DNA from 3 places in the Lichenibacterium dinghuense genome. Region 1 is predicted to be linked to each of the others. Evidence: predicted binding sites of a transcription regulator. Region 1 holds the regulator's gene; each other region holds the start of a gene.
The links. Region 1 encodes LexA, which represses DNA repair genes until DNA is damaged. Its sites were predicted from a motif close to TGTTCNNNNTGTGTTCNG; they were not measured.
Positions count from the first base shown of each region.

Region 2: recA (recombinase RecA) is a predicted target of LexA. The motif match lies at 1,443-1,460, and genes of this name have one in related genera.
Region 3: L7N97_RS13715 (PA0069 family radical SAM protein) is a predicted target of LexA. The motif match lies at 4,080-4,097, and genes of this name have one in related genera.

Region 1 is NZ_JAJLMN010000001.1:4,307,264-4,312,556, forward strand. It holds gene aspS (aspartate--tRNA ligase) at 1-1,761, shown strand, start outside; gene L7N97_RS20515 (hypothetical protein) at 1,785-2,519, shown strand; gene lexA (transcriptional repressor LexA) at 2,550-3,245, opposite strand; tRNA gene L7N97_RS20525 (tRNA-Gly) at 3,513-3,587, opposite strand; gene L7N97_RS20530 (DEAD/DEAH box helicase) at 3,702-5,231, opposite strand.
Region 2 is NZ_JAJLMN010000001.1:2,470,766-2,476,058, reverse strand. It holds gene L7N97_RS12040 (hypothetical protein) at 1-241, shown strand, start outside; gene recA (recombinase RecA) at 301-1,392, opposite strand; gene L7N97_RS12030 (hypothetical protein) at 1,638-1,907, opposite strand; gene L7N97_RS12025 (Panacea domain-containing protein) at 1,909-2,427, opposite strand; gene rpsD (30S ribosomal protein S4) at 2,606-3,223, opposite strand; gene L7N97_RS12015 (flagellin N-terminal helical domain-containing protein) at 3,467-4,411, opposite strand; gene L7N97_RS12010 (aspartate aminotransferase family protein) at 4,795-5,293, opposite strand, start outside.
Region 3 is NZ_JAJLMN010000001.1:2,874,148-2,879,440, reverse strand. It holds gene ubiB (2-polyprenylphenol 6-hydroxylase) at 1-831, shown strand, start outside; gene L7N97_RS13725 (helix-turn-helix domain-containing protein) at 1,005-1,442, shown strand; gene L7N97_RS13720 (dimethylmenaquinone methyltransferase) at 1,571-2,743, opposite strand; gene L7N97_RS13715 (PA0069 family radical SAM protein) at 2,835-4,025, opposite strand; gene L7N97_RS13710 (hypothetical protein) at 4,130-4,594, opposite strand; gene L7N97_RS13705 (helix-turn-helix domain-containing protein) at 4,599-4,862, opposite strand; gene L7N97_RS13700 (glutamine amidotransferase) at 5,047-5,293, shown strand, end outside.

The sequences.
Region 1 (5,293 bases):
CGCGACCACGGCGGCGTGCTGTTCATCGACCTGCGCGACCATTACGGCACCACGCAGGTGGTGATCGACCCCGACTCGCCGGCCTTCGCGCAGGCAGAGAAGCTGCGTTCCGAGTGGGTCGTGCGCGTCGACGGCCCCGTGCGCCGCCGCCCGGCCGGCACCGAGAACGCCGACATGGCCACGGGCCACGTCGAGCTCTACGCCGCCGAGATCGAGGTGCTGGGCCCCGCCGCCGAGCTGCCGCTGCCGGTCGCGGGCGAGCAGGACTACCCGGAGGAGATCCGGCTCAAGTACCGCTTCCTCGACCTGCGCCGCGAGCGGCTGCACAACAACATCATCCTGCGCTCGCGCGTCATCGACAGCCTGCGCACCCGCATGAAGGGGCAGGGCTTCACCGAGTTCCAGACGCCGATCCTGACCGCCTCCTCGCCCGAGGGCGCGCGCGACTACCTCGTGCCGAGCCGCGTGCACCCCGGCAAGTTCTACGCGCTGCCGCAGGCGCCGCAGCAGTTTAAGCAGCTCATCATGGTGGCGGGCTTCGACCGCTACTTCCAGATCGCGCCCTGCTTCCGCGACGAGGACGCCCGCGCGGACCGCTCGCCCGGCGAGTTCTACCAGCTCGACATCGAGATGAGCTTCGTGACGCAGGACGACGTGTTCGACACGGTGGAGCCCGTGCTGCGCGGCATCTTCGAGGAGTTCGGCCGCGGCCGGCCCGTCACGCAGAAGTTCACGCGCATCCCCTATGCCGAGTCGATGCTGCTCTACGGCAACGACAAGCCGGACCTGCGCAACCCGCTGCGCATCGCCGACGTGAGCCGCGAGTTCGCCGACGAGAGCGTGACCTTCAAGGCCTTCAAGGGCGTGATCGACAAGGGCGGCGTGGTGCGCGCGATCCCGGCGCCGGGCGCCGGGGCGCAGCCGCGGAGCTTCTTCGACAAGCTGAACGACTGGGCGCGCGGCGAGGGATCGGCCGGCCTCGGCTACGTGGTGCTCGACGCCGACGAGGCGGGCGCCGTGGTGGGCAAGGGGCCGATCGCCAAGTTCATCCCCGCCGACGTGCTGGCGCGCATCTGCTCGGCCGCCAAGGTGGGGCCCGGCGACGCCGTGTTCTTCGCCGCCGACGTGGAAGCCAAGGCGGCCCGCCTCGCCGGCCTCGCCCGCACCCGCATCGGGCGCGAGCTGAAGCTCGTCGACGAGGACCGCTTCGAGCTCTGCTGGATCGTCGACTTCCCGATGTACGAGTGGAACGAGGAGGAGAAGAAGGTCGACTTCTCCCACAACCCCTTCTCGATGCCGCAGGGCGGCCTCGACGCGCTGGAGGGGCAGGACCCGCTCACCATCAAGGCCTACCAGTACGACATCGTGTGCAACGGCATCGAGCTGTCGTCCGGCGCCATCCGCAACCACCGCCCCGACGTGATGCGCAAGGCCTTCGCCATCGCGGGCTACGACGAGGCGGTGCTGGAGGAGCGGTTCGGCGGCATGTACCGCGCCTTCCAGTACGGCGCGCCGCCCCACGGCGGCATCGCGCCGGGCGTCGACCGCATCGTCATGCTGCTGGCCGACGAGGAGAACCTGCGCGAGATCGTGCTGTTCCCGATGAACCAGCGCTGCGAGGACCTGTTGATGGGGGCGCCCGCGCCCGCGACCCCGAAGCAACTGCGCGAGCTCCACATCCGCTCGACCGCGGCGCCGGCCGCCCCGGCGCCGAAGCCGGCCGCGGAGCCCGACGGCGTGGTGTCGCCGCACGGGGCCTGAGGCGGCGGGACAGGGCAGGGGCCGTGCAGACCGTCGTCTGCATCCGCTGGGGGAGCGAGTACGGGGCCGACTACGTCAACCGGCTCCACCGCGCCGTGATGCGCAACGTGGCGCGGCCGACGCGCTTCGTCGCCTTCACGGACCCGATCGATGGGCTCGACCCCGCGATCGAGGCGAAGCCGATCCCCTCGATCCACCTGCCGCAGGGTCTGAAGCCCGGTCCGTGGCGCAAGCTTGCGCTCTGGGCCGCCGATCTCGGGGGGCTCAGCGGCGACCTCCTGTTCCTCGACCTCGACATCCTGGTGACGGGGTCGCTCGACGCGCTGTTCGACCACGAGCCGGGCAAGCTCGTGCTGGTGCGCAACCCCACGCAGGGGCGGCGCGAGGGCATCGGCAACTCGTCGGTGATGCGGTTCCGCGCCGGCTCGGCGGCGCATCTCGTGTCGGACTTCGAGAACGACGCGGTGGCGATGTCGCATCGCTTCGACAACGAGCAGATCTACGTCACCAAGGCGTCGCGCCTGGCCGTCGCCTTCTGGCCGGAGCCCTGGTGCCCGAGCTTCAAGCACAGGCTGCTGCCGCCCTGGCCGCTCTACCTGTTCCGGGCGCCGGCGCTGCCCGACGAGGCGCGCGTGGTGGTCTTCACGGGCCATCCCCGGCCCGACGAGGCCATGGCGGGGCGCTGGCCAGCCAAGTGGTATAAGAAGTTCTACCGATCGCTGCCGCCCGTGCCCTGGGTGGGGCAGCACTGGCGCTGACGGGCCGGTCCCGGCCCGTCGAGAGCGCGGTCAGTAGCGGCGGAACAGGCTCACCAGCACGCCCTGCACCTTGACACGCTCGGGCCCGAAGATGCGAGTCTCGTAGGCGGCGTTGGCGGGCTCCAGCGCCACCGAAGCTCCGCGGCGGCGCAGGCGCTTCAGCGTGGCTTCCTCGTCGTCGACCAGCGCCACCACGATGTCGCCTGTGTTGGCCGTGTCCTGGCGGCGGATCACCACCGTGTCGTTGTCGAGGATGCCGGCCTCGATCATCGAGTCGCCGCGCACTTCGAGCGCGAAATGCTCGCCCGAGGCCAGGAAGTCGGCCGACATCGAAATCGTGTGGCTCTGCGTCTGGATGGCCGAGATCGGCGTGCCGGCGGCGATCCGGCCCATCACGGGGATCTCGAAGGCGCCGGGGAGGTCGCGCGAAGGCTCGGCCCGCGGCTTCGGCGCGGGCTTGCCGCCCTTCAGCAGCGTGAGGCCCTTCGGCTTGGCGGCCTCGGCGGCGACCTGCTCGGGCAGGCGCAGCACCTCCAGCGCGCGGGCGCGGTTCGGCAGGCGACGGATGAAGCCGCGCTCCTCAAGGGCCATGATGAGGCGGTGAATGCCGGACTTGGACTTCAGGTCCAGCGCGTCCTTCATCTCGTCGAAGGAGGGCGGCACGCCGGTCTTCTGCAGTCGGGCATGGATGAAGCGGAGCAGTTCACTCTGCTTTTCGGTCAGCATGGGCGGACTCTCCCAGCGCACGCTCGATCCGGAATGCCGATGCGGCTCCGCCTCGACGGGCGTCAAAACAAAACAAGAACGTGATATGTGTTCTTGATGCGTTCTGCAAGTGGGGCGTGTGAGGCGCGGCGCGCATCGGCCTGGGAGATCGTCGCCTGTCCACAGGGAGAGCGTCCGACCCGATCCGGCGATCGCTGATGCCCAATCGACTTGAGCCGACCAAGCGGCAGAGCGTTCGGAGTCGGAAAGAACTGTCGCGAGCTGATCTGGAGCGGGCGAAGGGATTCGAACCCTCGACCCCAACCTTGGCAAGGTTGTGCTCTACCACTGAGCTACACCCGCATCCATGTCGCTGCGGCGACGAGGGATGTATGCCGGATTCGATCCGGAATGACAAGGGGGGCGGAGCAGGTTTCTGCTCCGCCCCCCTCGTGACAATTTCGGAAGCGCCCCGCCTCAGGCGTCGGTGCCGGCCTTGATCCGCACCGGGCGCAGCAGGAACGAGGGGACGTGGTCGCCGAGGCCGATCACGACGTCGTCGTCCTCGTCCGAGCGATGGCGCCGGTCGAAGCCGCGGCCGGCCGGGCGCTCGTCGCGCGAGCGCGGGGCCGAGGCGGACTCGCTGCGGCGCGTCGAGGAACTGGGCGGGGGCGCCAGCGTCGGGCCGGCGTCGGCCGAAGCGCGCTCGGTGCGCTCGCGCGTCGGCTCCCGGCCGTCGCTCCGCCCGCGGTTCTCGCCGCGGCGGCCGCCGCGCGACTCGGAGGGCCGGCCCTCGCCGCGTCCGCCCGCGCGGCGCGAGCGCCGGTCGCGCGAGCCGCCCTCATCTTCGTCCTCGACGGCCGGCTCGGCGTCGGCCACCTGGTCGAGCGTCGCGCCCTGCCAGTCGATCTTCTTCTGGATCAGCTTCTCGATGTCGTCGATGTAGCGCTGGTCGGCCTTGGTGACGATCGAGACCGCGGTGCCGCTGCGGCCCGCGCGGCCCGTGCGGCCGATGCGGTGGACGTAGTCCTCGGCGTGGGTCGGGACGTCGAAGTTGTAGACGTGGCTGACCATCGGGATGTCGAGGCCGCGGGCCGCGACGTCGGAGCAGACCAGCAGCGACACCTTGTTGTTGCGGAAGGCGTCGAGCGACACCATGCGCGAGCGCTGGTCCATGTCGCCGTGGAGGCAGCCCACCGAGAAGCCGTGCTTCTCCAGCGACTTCGTCAGCAGCGCGACGTCGCGCTTGCGGTTGGAGAAGATGATCGCGTTGGTGAGGTCCTCGGCGCCGCGCAGCAGGCGGCGCAGGACCTCGCGCTTGGCGGGGCCGGGCGCCGAGGCCACGAGCGACTGCGTCACGCTCGCCGCCGTCGAGGACGGGCGGGCCACCTCGATGCGGGCGGGGTCGTGCAGGAACGCCTCGGTGAGGCGCGTGATCTCCGGCGGCATCGTGGCCGAGAAGAACAGCGTCTGCCGCGTGAACGGCACGAGCTTGCAGATCTTCTCGATGTCCGGGATGAAGCCCATGTCGAGCATGCGGTCCGCCTCGTCGATGACCAGGATCTCGATGCCGGTGAGCAGCAGCTTGCCGCGCTCGGCGAAGTCGAGGAGGCGTCCCGGCGTGGCGATCAGCACGTCCGCGCCGCGGGTGATCTTGGCCTCCTGGTCGGCGAAGGACACGCCGCCGATCAGCAGCGCCACGTTGATCTTGTGGTTGGCGCCGTAGCGGACGAAGGCTTCCTCGACCTGCGCGGCGAGCTCGCGCGTCGGCTCGAGGATCAGGGTGCGCGGCATGCGGGCGCGGGCGCGGCCGGTTTCCAGCCGGGAGATCATCGGCAGGGTGAAGGCGGCGGTCTTGCCGGTGCCGGTCTGGGCGATGCCGAGCACGTCGCGGCCCGCGAGCGCGACCGGGATGGCCTGTTCCTGGATCGGCGTCGGGGTCGTGTAGCCGGTGGCTTCGACCGCCTGCAGGACCTTGTCGCTGAGGCCGAGTTCGTTGAAATTCATCAGGTGTTGCGTCTACCGTCGACGGAGCACGGCCGCGTGACCCGCGTGTAGCCGTGAGGGGA
Region 2 (5,293 bases), 1.8 Mb from region 1:
CCCGCGTGGTTCTCTCGTGGCCGAGCGGCGCAACCGGGGCTACACGCTCTACGATGCGCGGTCGGGCACACCCGTCGCCCGCCTGCGACCGGCAAAACCCGACGGCCACTTCGAAGTTCTATACTGGTCCCTGTGGAAGGAGCGCTGGTCCTCGACCGGCCCCTTCGGCAGCACTATCCTCGCCCTCGACGACGCCCTCACCTGCATCGCAGCCGAGGACATCTTCTGGGTCAGCACCTGATGCGCCTCCAAAAATGCGGAAAGTCGAGTTCAGGATACGTCAACCTGTGGTCCGGCGGATCACTCCGCCGGCGGCGTGTCGTCGTCCTCGTCGGTCTCGGGCCCGCCCGTCTCCAGGATGCGGTCGGCGATGAGGCCCGAGTTCTCGCGGATGGCGGCCTCGACCTTGCGGGCGACGTCCGGGTTGGTCTTGAAGAAGGTTTTGGCGTTCTCGCGGCCCTGGCCGAGCCGCTGGCTGTCGTAGGAGAACCAGGCGCCGGACTTCTCGACGATGCCGGCCTTGACGCCGAGGTCGATCAGCTCGCCGACCTTGGAGATGCCTTCGCCGTACATGATGTCGAACTCGACCTGCTTGAAGGGCGGGGCGACCTTGTTCTTCACCACCTTCACGCGCGTCGAGTTGCCGGTCACCTCGTCGCGGTCCTTGATCGAGCCGGTGCGGCGGATGTCGAGGCGGACGGAGGCGTAGAACTTCAGCGCGTTGCCGCCCGTGGTGGTCTCGGGCGAGCCGTACATCACGCCGATCTTCATGCGGATCTGGTTGATGAAGATCACCATGGTGTTCGACCGCGAGATCGAGGCGGTGAGCTTGCGCAGCGCCTGGCTCATCAGGCGGGCCTGGAGGCCGGGCTGCACGTCGCCCATCTCGCCCTCGATCTCGGCGCGCGGCGTCAGCGCCGCCACCGAGTCGACCACCAGCACGTCGATCGCGCCCGAGCGCACCAGCGTGTCGGTGATCTCCAGCGCCTGCTCGCCCGTGTCGGGCTGCGAGATCAGGAGGTCGTCGAGGTTCACGCCGAGCTTGCGGGCGTAGACGGGGTCGAGCGCGTGCTCGGCGTCCACGAAGGCGCAGACGCCGCCGTTGCGCTGGGCTTCCGCGATGCAGTGCAGCGTCAGCGTGGTCTTGCCGGACGATTCCGGCCCGTAGATCTCGATCACGCGGCCGCGCGGCAGGCCGCCGACGCCGAGCGCGATGTCGAGGCCCAGCGAGCCGGTCGAGATCGTCTCGATCTCGACGGCCTTCTGGTTCTTGCCGAGCCGCATGATGGAGCCCTTGCCGAAGGCCCGCTCGATCTGCGACAGCGCTGCATCGAGCGCCTTGGTCTTGTCCACGGAGGATCCTTCAACGAGGCGGAGGTTGCTCTGGCTCACGGCGTGCTGTCCTTCTGACACGGGCGATCCCGCCCCGCAACTGAGGTGAATGTACTCGTTTTGTTCTCGCCCGCAAGGGCCGGGACGGGACGCGGCGAAAAGATTCCGGCGGGCCGAAGTCCCCGCGCGGCCGGGCCTTGATGCACCCGGTCGTTGCGGTCATCCCGACCTGTGGAACGAACCCCGCGACTGCTTCGCCTACGGGCGGGCGCGGTGACGGGTCGAGCCGAACCGCGGACGCGCGTTCAAGCCGGGCCGATCTCCTCGACATGACGGAGCGTCACGGTGCGATCGGCTTCGATGGTGAAGACGACGTAGAGGGAGGGCACGCCGTCCAGAGGCGCGGTTCGAGCGTAGCGAAAACTGAACAGGTCGCTCTCGAACCTGTCGAAGCCGAAGGGGTTGCGGCGCAGACCGTCGATGACGGCGTCCAGCGCTGGATCGATGATGCGATAGCCGCCCAATCCGGCGACGCAGGCTTCGAACTCCGGGCTGTAGACGATCGTCCGATCCATCTCAGAGCGACGTCCAGCCTTTCGCGGCCGCCATGGCCCCGAAGCGCAGTCGCTCGTCGGCCGTCATCTTGCCGTCGGACAGAAACACGGCCTCGTAAGGGATCGGGTCGAGGAACTTCCGGCTCCTCCAGGCGACGCCGTGGGACAGGTCGCTCGCCTGAGTGGCCGACATGGACCAGTAGAAGCGGATCGCCTCTTCCACGTAGTCGATGTCGTCCGGGCTGAACGCCCTCAGGCTGGGCGCGACATTGGCGACCGGCCGGAGTTCGACGTAGCCGTCGGCCATCTCCCGGCGCGAGAAGGCGATCGAGCCCTCCGCTTCGAGCTCGGCCAGGACCAGCGGCATCTCGAGCGGCGCCGGGCCCGCGGCGAGCTTCTGATAGGTGCGGCCGGTCACGGGCAGGCGGCGCTCGGCATAGGCCCGGAAGTCGGCCCGCCAGAGGATCTTGTTGAGCTTCACCTTGCCGAACCGGTCGGCGGCGCTGCAGCGCTGGCAGACGAAGAGCACCAGCTCGCGCAACCTGGCCTGGCCACCCGGAAGCTCGATGCGAAACGAAAGGGGCCCGCGCTCGCTCATGGTGCCAGCATAGCGTGTCGGGGCGGACCACGCCAAACTTTCGATCGCGCTGCATCGGTGAGGGACATGAAAAAGGCCGCCCGGAGGCGGCCTTCCCTGTCGCTCGCGCGGGACCCGAGGATCAGCGCGAATAGAACTCGATGACGAGGTTCGGCTCCATCTGGACCGGGTAGGGCACCTCGGTCAGGCCCGGCACGCGGGTCATGACGGCGGTCTTCTTGGCGGCGTCGTGCTCGAAGTAGTCCGGCACGTCGCGCTCGCCGAGCTGGCCGGCCTCGATCACCACCGCGAGCTCGCGCGAGGAGTCCTTGACCTCGATCTTGTCGCCGACCTTCACGAGGTAGGAGGCGATGTTGACGCGCTTGCCGTTGACGCGGATGTGGCCGTGGTTGACGAACTGGCGGGCCGCGAAGATCGTCGCGACGAACTTGCAGCGGTACACCACCATGTCGAGGCGGCGCTCGAGCAGGCCGACGAGGTTCTGCGAGCTGTCGCCCTTCAGGCGGATCGCCTCCGCGTAATACTTGCGGAACTGCTTCTCGGAGATGTTGCCGTAGTAGCCCTTGAGCTTCTGCTTGGCCTTGAGCTGGGTGCCGAAGTCGGTCGGCTTGCCCTTGCGGCGCTGGCCGTGCTGGCCGGGGCCGTATTCGCGGCGGTTCACCGGGCTCTTCGGGCGGCCCCAGATGTTCTGGCCGAGGCGGCGGTCGATCTTGTACTTGGACTGTAAGCGCTTGGTCATCGCGTCCTCTCTGTTCACAAGGTGAGGAACGCGCCCTCCTCCGCCGGACCGCGAGGTCCGGCCGACAGGCAGCTCACCGATGGAATGGGAACGGCCGCGGGTGCGTCGCCGGGGCCCTTGCGGCCCCGAGCATGTTCACCCCCGCGCGGCCCGGACGGCCCCGCGGGGGTGAGGGTGGCTGGTTAATCGCGGGGCGGGAGCCTGTCAACCTTCGGGGTCGAGGACGCCGCCCGGTGCTGCGCCTTACTGGCCGAACAGCTTGAGGATGAGCTGGCTGTTCTGGTTGGCGATGGACAGGGCCTGGATGCCGAGCTGCTGCTGGGTCTGCAGGGCCTGCAGGCGCGTCGAGGCGACGTTCATGTCGGCGTCCACCAGCGAGCCGACGCCCGACGTCACGGCGTCCGACAGCGACTGCACGTAGCTCTGCTGGTTGGTGATGACCGAGGACGCGGTGCCGAGCTGGGTGCCGGCGCCCGTGACCTGGGTGATCAGGGCGTCCACCGCGGTCTGCAGCGTCTTGAGGTCGGTCGCGCTGGCGCTGGTGATGTCCACCGCGAGCAGGCTGCCCGCCGCGTAGGTGCCCGCGCTGCCGGCCGTGCCGGCGGTGCCGTTGGCGCCCGTGCCGAGGCCGCTGATCGCCAGCGCCAGGATGCCGCCCGAGCCGGCCACCTGCGTGCCGGCCGTGCCCACCGTGTTGACCTGCAGGGTCTGCACGGAGGTCGTGCCCGAGGAGCTGCGGGTGAAGGAGGCCACGAAGGAGGCGCCGCTGGCCTGCGACCCGTCGAGCAGGTTGACGCCGTTGAAGGAGGCCGAGGACAGGATCGAGATCAGGCTCTTCTGCTGGGCCGAGATGTCGGTCTGCACGCTGGCCTGGGAGGTGCCCGGCTGCTGCGCGGTGACGAGGTCGGCCTTGATCTTGTTCAGCAGCGTCAGCGTCGAGGTGACGGCCGCCGTGGAGGTGCTGACCACGGAGGCGCCAAGGTTCAGCGCGTCCGACACCGCCGAGAGCGCGCCGGTGTCGGACTTCAGCGTGGAGGAGATCGACCAGTAGGCCGCGTTGTCGGACGCCGTCGCGACCTTGAGGCCGGAGGAGATCTGCGACTGCGTGGTGTTGAGCGCCTTCTGCGTCGCAGACAGGTTCTGCAGCGCCGTCATGGCGGAGGCGTTGGTGAGGATGCTTGAACTCATGGCGGCGAACTCGCGGGGTTTGGGCTCGATCTCAGACGGGTCCCGGCACGCCGTCCCTGGGCGCATCGATCAGGCGCGCCCGCGCAGGGAACTCCGGTCCGACTTGCGGCCACCCTGGCGCGCTAACCTTACCGCGGCCTGAATGGTGAACGGGCCCCTCCGCCGCGGCGGGCGCGTGAACCAAGACGTAGTTAACGGAACGTTCCGTAGGCGCCCTTCCGCAGCGCGGGCCGGCGGGCTAACCCCCGTTGACGCGACACCTCCGGAGCCCGCATGAGCCGAAACCCCGCCGACCGAGACGCCGACCGCCTGGACGGCCTCGAGATGCGCTTCGCCGAGCAGGAGCGGCGGCTGCCGGCGGAGCCGGACGCCCCGCCGCCCCACTATTGAAGGCGGTCCCCCGACAGCGCCTCGTCCATCCGGTCCGCCAGGAGAACGGCGTGCCCGGCCCCGAAGACCAGCGGCGGGCGGATCTTGATCACGTCGGCCGCGGCTCCGCAGAGCCCGACCAGCACGCCCCGCCGCCGCAGCCCCTCGACCAGCCGCGCCGCCGCGGCGGGCCCGGCCGCCACCTCGACCCCGAGGTAGAGCCCCGCGCCGCGCACGGCGCCGAGGCACCCGTGACGCGCCGCGAGGGCGAGCAGCCGCGCGCGCAGCAGCGCGCCGGACGCGGCGGCCCGCGCTATCAGCCCCTCGTCGCGGATCACGTCGAGCACGGCGAGCCCCACGGCGGCCGACACGGGGCTGCCGCCGAAGGTGTTGAAGTAGCGCGAGCGCGCGCCGAACTCCGCGAGATGCTCGGGCCGCGCCATCACGGCCGCGACCGGGTGGCCGGCGCCGAGCGGCTTGCCGGCGGTGACGAGATCCGGCACGATCCCGTGG
Region 3 (5,293 bases), 1.4 Mb from region 1:
GTGAATGGCACGTCGCTGACCGACGTGGCGCTGCTGCGCGAGCGCGGCTGCGACCTGCCGGCGCTGGGCCGCACGGTGCTGCAGTCCTTCCTGCGCCACGCCATGCGGGACGGGCTGTTCCACGCCGACATGCACCAGGGCAACCTGTTCCTCGACCACCAGGGCCGGCTCACCGCGGTCGATTTCGGCATCATGGGGCGGCTCGGCCGTCGCGAGCGGCGCTTCCTGGCCGAGATCCTGTATGGCTTCATCCGGCGCGACTACCTGCGCGTCGCGGAGGTGCACTTCCAGGCCGGCTACGTGCCGGGCAAGCACCGCGTCGAGGACTTCGCCCAGGCGATCCGCGCCATCGGCGAGCCGATCCACGCGCGCCGCGCCGACGAGATCTCGATGGCCAAGCTGCTCACGCTGCTGTTCGAGATCACGGCGCTGTTCGACATGAAGACCCGCGTCGAGCTGGTCATGCTGCAGAAGACCATGGTGGTGGTGGAGGGCGTGGCCCGCACGCTCGACCCCCGGCTCGACATGTGGGAGACGGCCGAGCCCGTGGTCCGCACCTGGATCGAGGGCAACCTCGGCCCCGCCGGCAAGGTCGAGGACGCGGCCGCGACGGTCGGCGGCCTCGTGCGCGGCGCCCTGGCACTGCCCGACCTGATGCTCCGCGCCGAGAAGATCCTCGGCCAAATGGAGGGCGCGGTGGAGGACGGCGGCCCCTTCTCGCCGGGCAGCCTGAAGGAGACCGCGGCGGCCGAATCGAGCCGCCTCACGCTCGCGGGCGTGGCGCTGTGGATCATCGCGCTCGGCGTCGCCTGGAAGGTGATCGTCGGCTGACCGGCCCGGACCATCGCCGGGCGCGGACGGCCTGCACCGCAATCGTCGCACAATTCTGTTCCAGCTTGGCCCCCCGCAGGCGCCGGACGTATGGACAGCCGGTCGCATCCCATGCACGTTCCCCGAGGGCCGCCGCGGTTGTGGCGGTGCTCCACCCGCGGGCGAGAAGGTCGATGAACGAGCAGCTGTCGAAACGCACCGCCGAGGCCGACAAACGGGTGGGGGCCTGCGTGCGCGCGGCCCGCGTCAAGGCCGGGCTGAGCCAGTCGAAACTCGCCGCCGAGCTCGGCATCACCTTTCAGCAGCTGCAGAAATACGAGAAGGGGAAGAACCGCATCGCGGTGAGCACCCTCCTGCTCATCGCCGACGCCCTGTCGCTGCCCGTGCAGGGCTTCTTCGACTCCGTGGAGCGCCAGGCCACCGACGCCAGCGACTGGCCGGACCTCCTGAGCAAGGACAATATCCGGTTGATCCGGGCCTTCTCCAACATCGGCGATCCCGAGGTCAGGCGCCGCATCATGGGGCTCATCCTGGCCGTCACCGAGGACGGCGAGGAGCTGAACTTCCCGCCCACCGCTGAGCCGCCCGCGCGGGACGCCCACGCGGCCTGACGCCCGGACGCCGCGCCGGAGCACTCCCGGCCGGACAGGACCCGGGCCGACAGTCGAATTTTCTCCTCGCGACCTTCCCCATCCTGAGCCGGGCGGTGGGTCGAGACTTCTGCCTGCCGGTCCGACGCCTACAGCTTGAGCCCGCGCAGCGCTGCGAAGGGGCTCGACGCGGGATCGGGCTTCGGCGGGTCGAGCAGGGGCACCACCTGCGCGACCGCATCCTCCAGCGAGGCGACGGCGCCGCTCGTGAGCCGGCCGCCCGCCGCGTCGCGATGGCCGCCGCCGCGGAATTTTCGGGCAGCGTCGAGCGCCGTGCCGTCGTTGGAGCGGAACGACATGGTGCCGGCGCGGCCGACGTTGATCACCAGCGACGCGTCCCCGCTCGTCATGACGACGTCCGACACGCGCTGGAACGTGCCCGCGTCGAGCCCGAAGCTGAGCTTCGCGCCGCCGGGCAGCCGCCGGAACAGCTCCGGCGACACCGCCAGCAGCGACGCGATGCGGGTGCGCGTGGTGGCCTCGGGGTCGTCGCCGGGCCGGCCGGACAGCGCCGCGTCGACGATGCGGGCCCGCAGGCTCCCGGCGTCGCGCTCGATGGCGGCCGGCGTCGCGCCGCCGCCGAGCCGGGCCGCCATGCCGAGCAGCAGGTCGCCGATGAAGCGGTCGTGCCACGGGTGGCCGAGCGGCACGAAGCCCGTCACGTTGTCCCAGAACACCTCGTCGAGCACCTGGGCCTGGCGGAAGAGCGGCCGGTCCTTCTGCCACAGGTCGACGGCGTCGACCGCCTCGACCAGCACCGCCATCGCGTCGGCGAGTGCCGGGTCGGCGTCGTGCGCGGCGTAAAGGTCCGCGTGGTCGCGGGCGAGGCGCGTGGCGCAGCGCGTGTCGTCGATCAGCACCGTGACGGCGGGGTCGCCCGTCGCGATCGACTTGAGGCTCGGCCAGGGCGACGCCGGGTCGGCGTCGGCCTGCACCAAACCGCCCTCGCTCAGGCGGTCGAGCGAGGAGGCGTGGTGGTCGAGCACGACGAGGCGGTGGCGGCGCTCGGGCGGGCGCTTCGCGTTCATGGCCACGAAGTCCTTGATGAAGCTGACCGCGACGGGCTCGAGCCCGAGGTCGGTCATCAGCAGCATCTCGGGCTCGGCCGCGCCCCCGAGGCGCTTCAGCTCGGCCGCGACCACGGGGCCGACGTCGGAATAGCGCGCCACGTGGACCAGGCGCCCGATCGCGGCGCGGGACGCCGCGACCGTGGACGCGCCGTAGCCGTCGAGGTCGTGGTGGGTGAGCTGCGTGATCTTCACGGGCGGGCCTTCGGGACGGAGGACGTCGGGGTCGGCCCGAGCCGATAGCACGGCGCGGGCCCCGGTGGCGCCCCTCCCCCGGTCCCCGGCGTCAGAACAGGCTGAGCTGCTGCCCGTGCGGGGCGGGCGCCTGGAACAGGTCCGTGCGGAGCTTGGCGCGCACCTTCGGGAAGCCGAGCTTGGCCGCGGCGATCTCGAAGCGCCGGCCGAGCATCCAGGCGTAGGGGCCGGTGCCGGTCATCCGCTTGCCCCAGGTCGCGTCGTAGTCCTCGCCGTCGCGCATCGACTGCACGAGGCCCATGACGTGGCGCAGCTTGTCAGGGAAGTGCGCCAGGAGCCATTCCCGGAACAGGTCGCGCACCTCGGCCGGCAGGCGCAGCACGACGTAGCCGGCCTCGACGGCGCCCGCCTGCCGCGCCGCCTGCAGGATGGCCTCCATCTCGTGGTCGTTCACGGCGGGGATCATCGGCGCCGTCATCACCGTCACGGGGATGCCGGCCTCGCTGAGCTGCCGGATGGCGTCGAGCCGCTTGCGGGGCGCAGGCGCACGGGGCTCCATGATGCGGGCGAGCGCGGGGTCGAGCGTGGTCACCGACACCGCCACCTTGACGAGGCCCTTGGCCGCCATGGGCGCGAGCAGGTCGATGTCGCGCACCACCAGCGCCGACTTGGTGATGATGCCGATCGGGTGGCCGCAGCGCTCCAGCACTTCGAGGATCGAGCGCATCACCTTCCGCTCGCGCTCGATCGGCTGGTAGGGGTCCGTGTTGGTGCCGATCGCGATCGTGCGCGGCTTGTAGTTCGGCGCCGCGAGTTCGCGCTCCAGCCGCCCCGCCGCGCCCTCCTTGGCGAAGAGCCGGGTCTCGAAGTCGAGCCCCGGCGACAGGCCCACGAAGGCGTGGGTGGGCCGCGCGAAGCAGTAGACGCAGCCGTGCTCGCAGCCCCGGTAGGGGTTGATCGAGCGGTCGAAGGAGATGTCGGGCGAGTCGTTGCGGGTGATGACGGTCTTGGGCCGCTCCACCGTCACCGTGGTGGCGAGGCGCGCGGGGTCGGGCGCGGAAGCCTCGTCCCGAGGCTCGGCGACCCGCTCCTCGGCCTCGAAGCGCCCGGCGGGGTTCGACACCGCACCGCGGCCGCGGCGGCGGTTCGCCAGCACGTCGTCGAGCGACAGCGGCTCGGCGCGGCGCGGCGGGTGCTCGGCCCTGCGGTGCTTGACCGGCGTGCCGGCCGCGGGGAAGGGCGGCGCGATCGGCGTCCCGCCGACATCGAAACCGGTCAACATCGGCGCTCTCCGGGCTCGAAAGCGGGGCATCGCTGTGGATAACCCCGCCCGGTCCGGAACAGATAGAGAACACCGCCGGAGGCGTCAATCGCCGAATCGGGCCCTCAGGGCTTGGGGCTCGGCGGCTTCGCGGCGTGCTCGTCCGCGGGATGCGGGGCCGACGGCACGGCCGCCTTGGCGGGCGCGCCGCCGGGTGCGGGCGCCGCCACCGTGCATCGCGCGTAGCGCAGCGGGCGGGCGATCTTCAGCCGGGCCGCCTGGCGGCGCATCTGCATCAGGTCCGGCCCGAGCATGCGGATCGTCTCGGTGTAGTTGCCGGGATGCTCGGCGCGGCGGCAGTCCTCGAAGATCTCGAACTGCCCTCCCCCGGCCGCCACCTTGCGGTAGGTGCAGTGGCCGGTCGGAAAGGTGACCTCGTGCGCCGTATAGGTGCGCACGCGCGGCGCGTTGGCGGCGCAGACGCGGTTGGCCCGCACCCAGGTCCCCTCGAACGGGTAGGAGGGTTCGGCGGCGAGGGCCGGCAACGCCCCCGCGGCAACGGCCATCAGGCCGATCAGAGCGGCGCGCAAGCCTTCACTCGTCATTGTAGGAGTTCATCTCTTCGAGCGGCACGGTCTTGGCGGTGGTGAGGCGCGGGTCGTAGCGCACGCCGTCCGCGTCGAGGAACGCGATGCCGGCGCCCTCCAGGGTGGCGCGCAGCCGCGCCGAGGCTATGCCGTCGCCGCCGCCATGCTCCATCTGCGCCACGTCCTCGGACGAGAGTCCCGCCTCGCGGGACAGCTCCTCGGCCGTCATGCCGAGGGCGGCGCGCGCCATCCGGACCTGCACAGGTGTCATCGCGTGTTCCCCTCGTCGACCCGTTCACCGGCCTGCGGCGTCACGGTGGCGCCGGATTTCCACCACAGAGCGTCTCTGGTCCCATCATAGGGCGATGCCGGAGGTGCGGCAACGCCGCGGCCCGCCGGCGGCGGCGTGGCACCGGACTTGCTGCGGGCGGCGGGAAGCGGGAGAAAGCGCTGGAATGCGAGACCTATGTCCGTCGGACGCGCCGCCCCGTCCCGTTCCGGCCGCGGCGCGGCCGATCCTGGTCGTGCTCCACCAGGAGCATTCGACGCCGGGCCGCGTCGGGCGGCTGCTGCGCGCCATGGGCCACCCGCTCGACGTGCGCCGCCCCCGCTTCGGCGACCCCCTCCCGGGCACCATGGCCGACCACGCCGGGGCGGTGATCTTCGGCGGGCCGATGAGCGCCAACGACCCCGAGCCCTGGA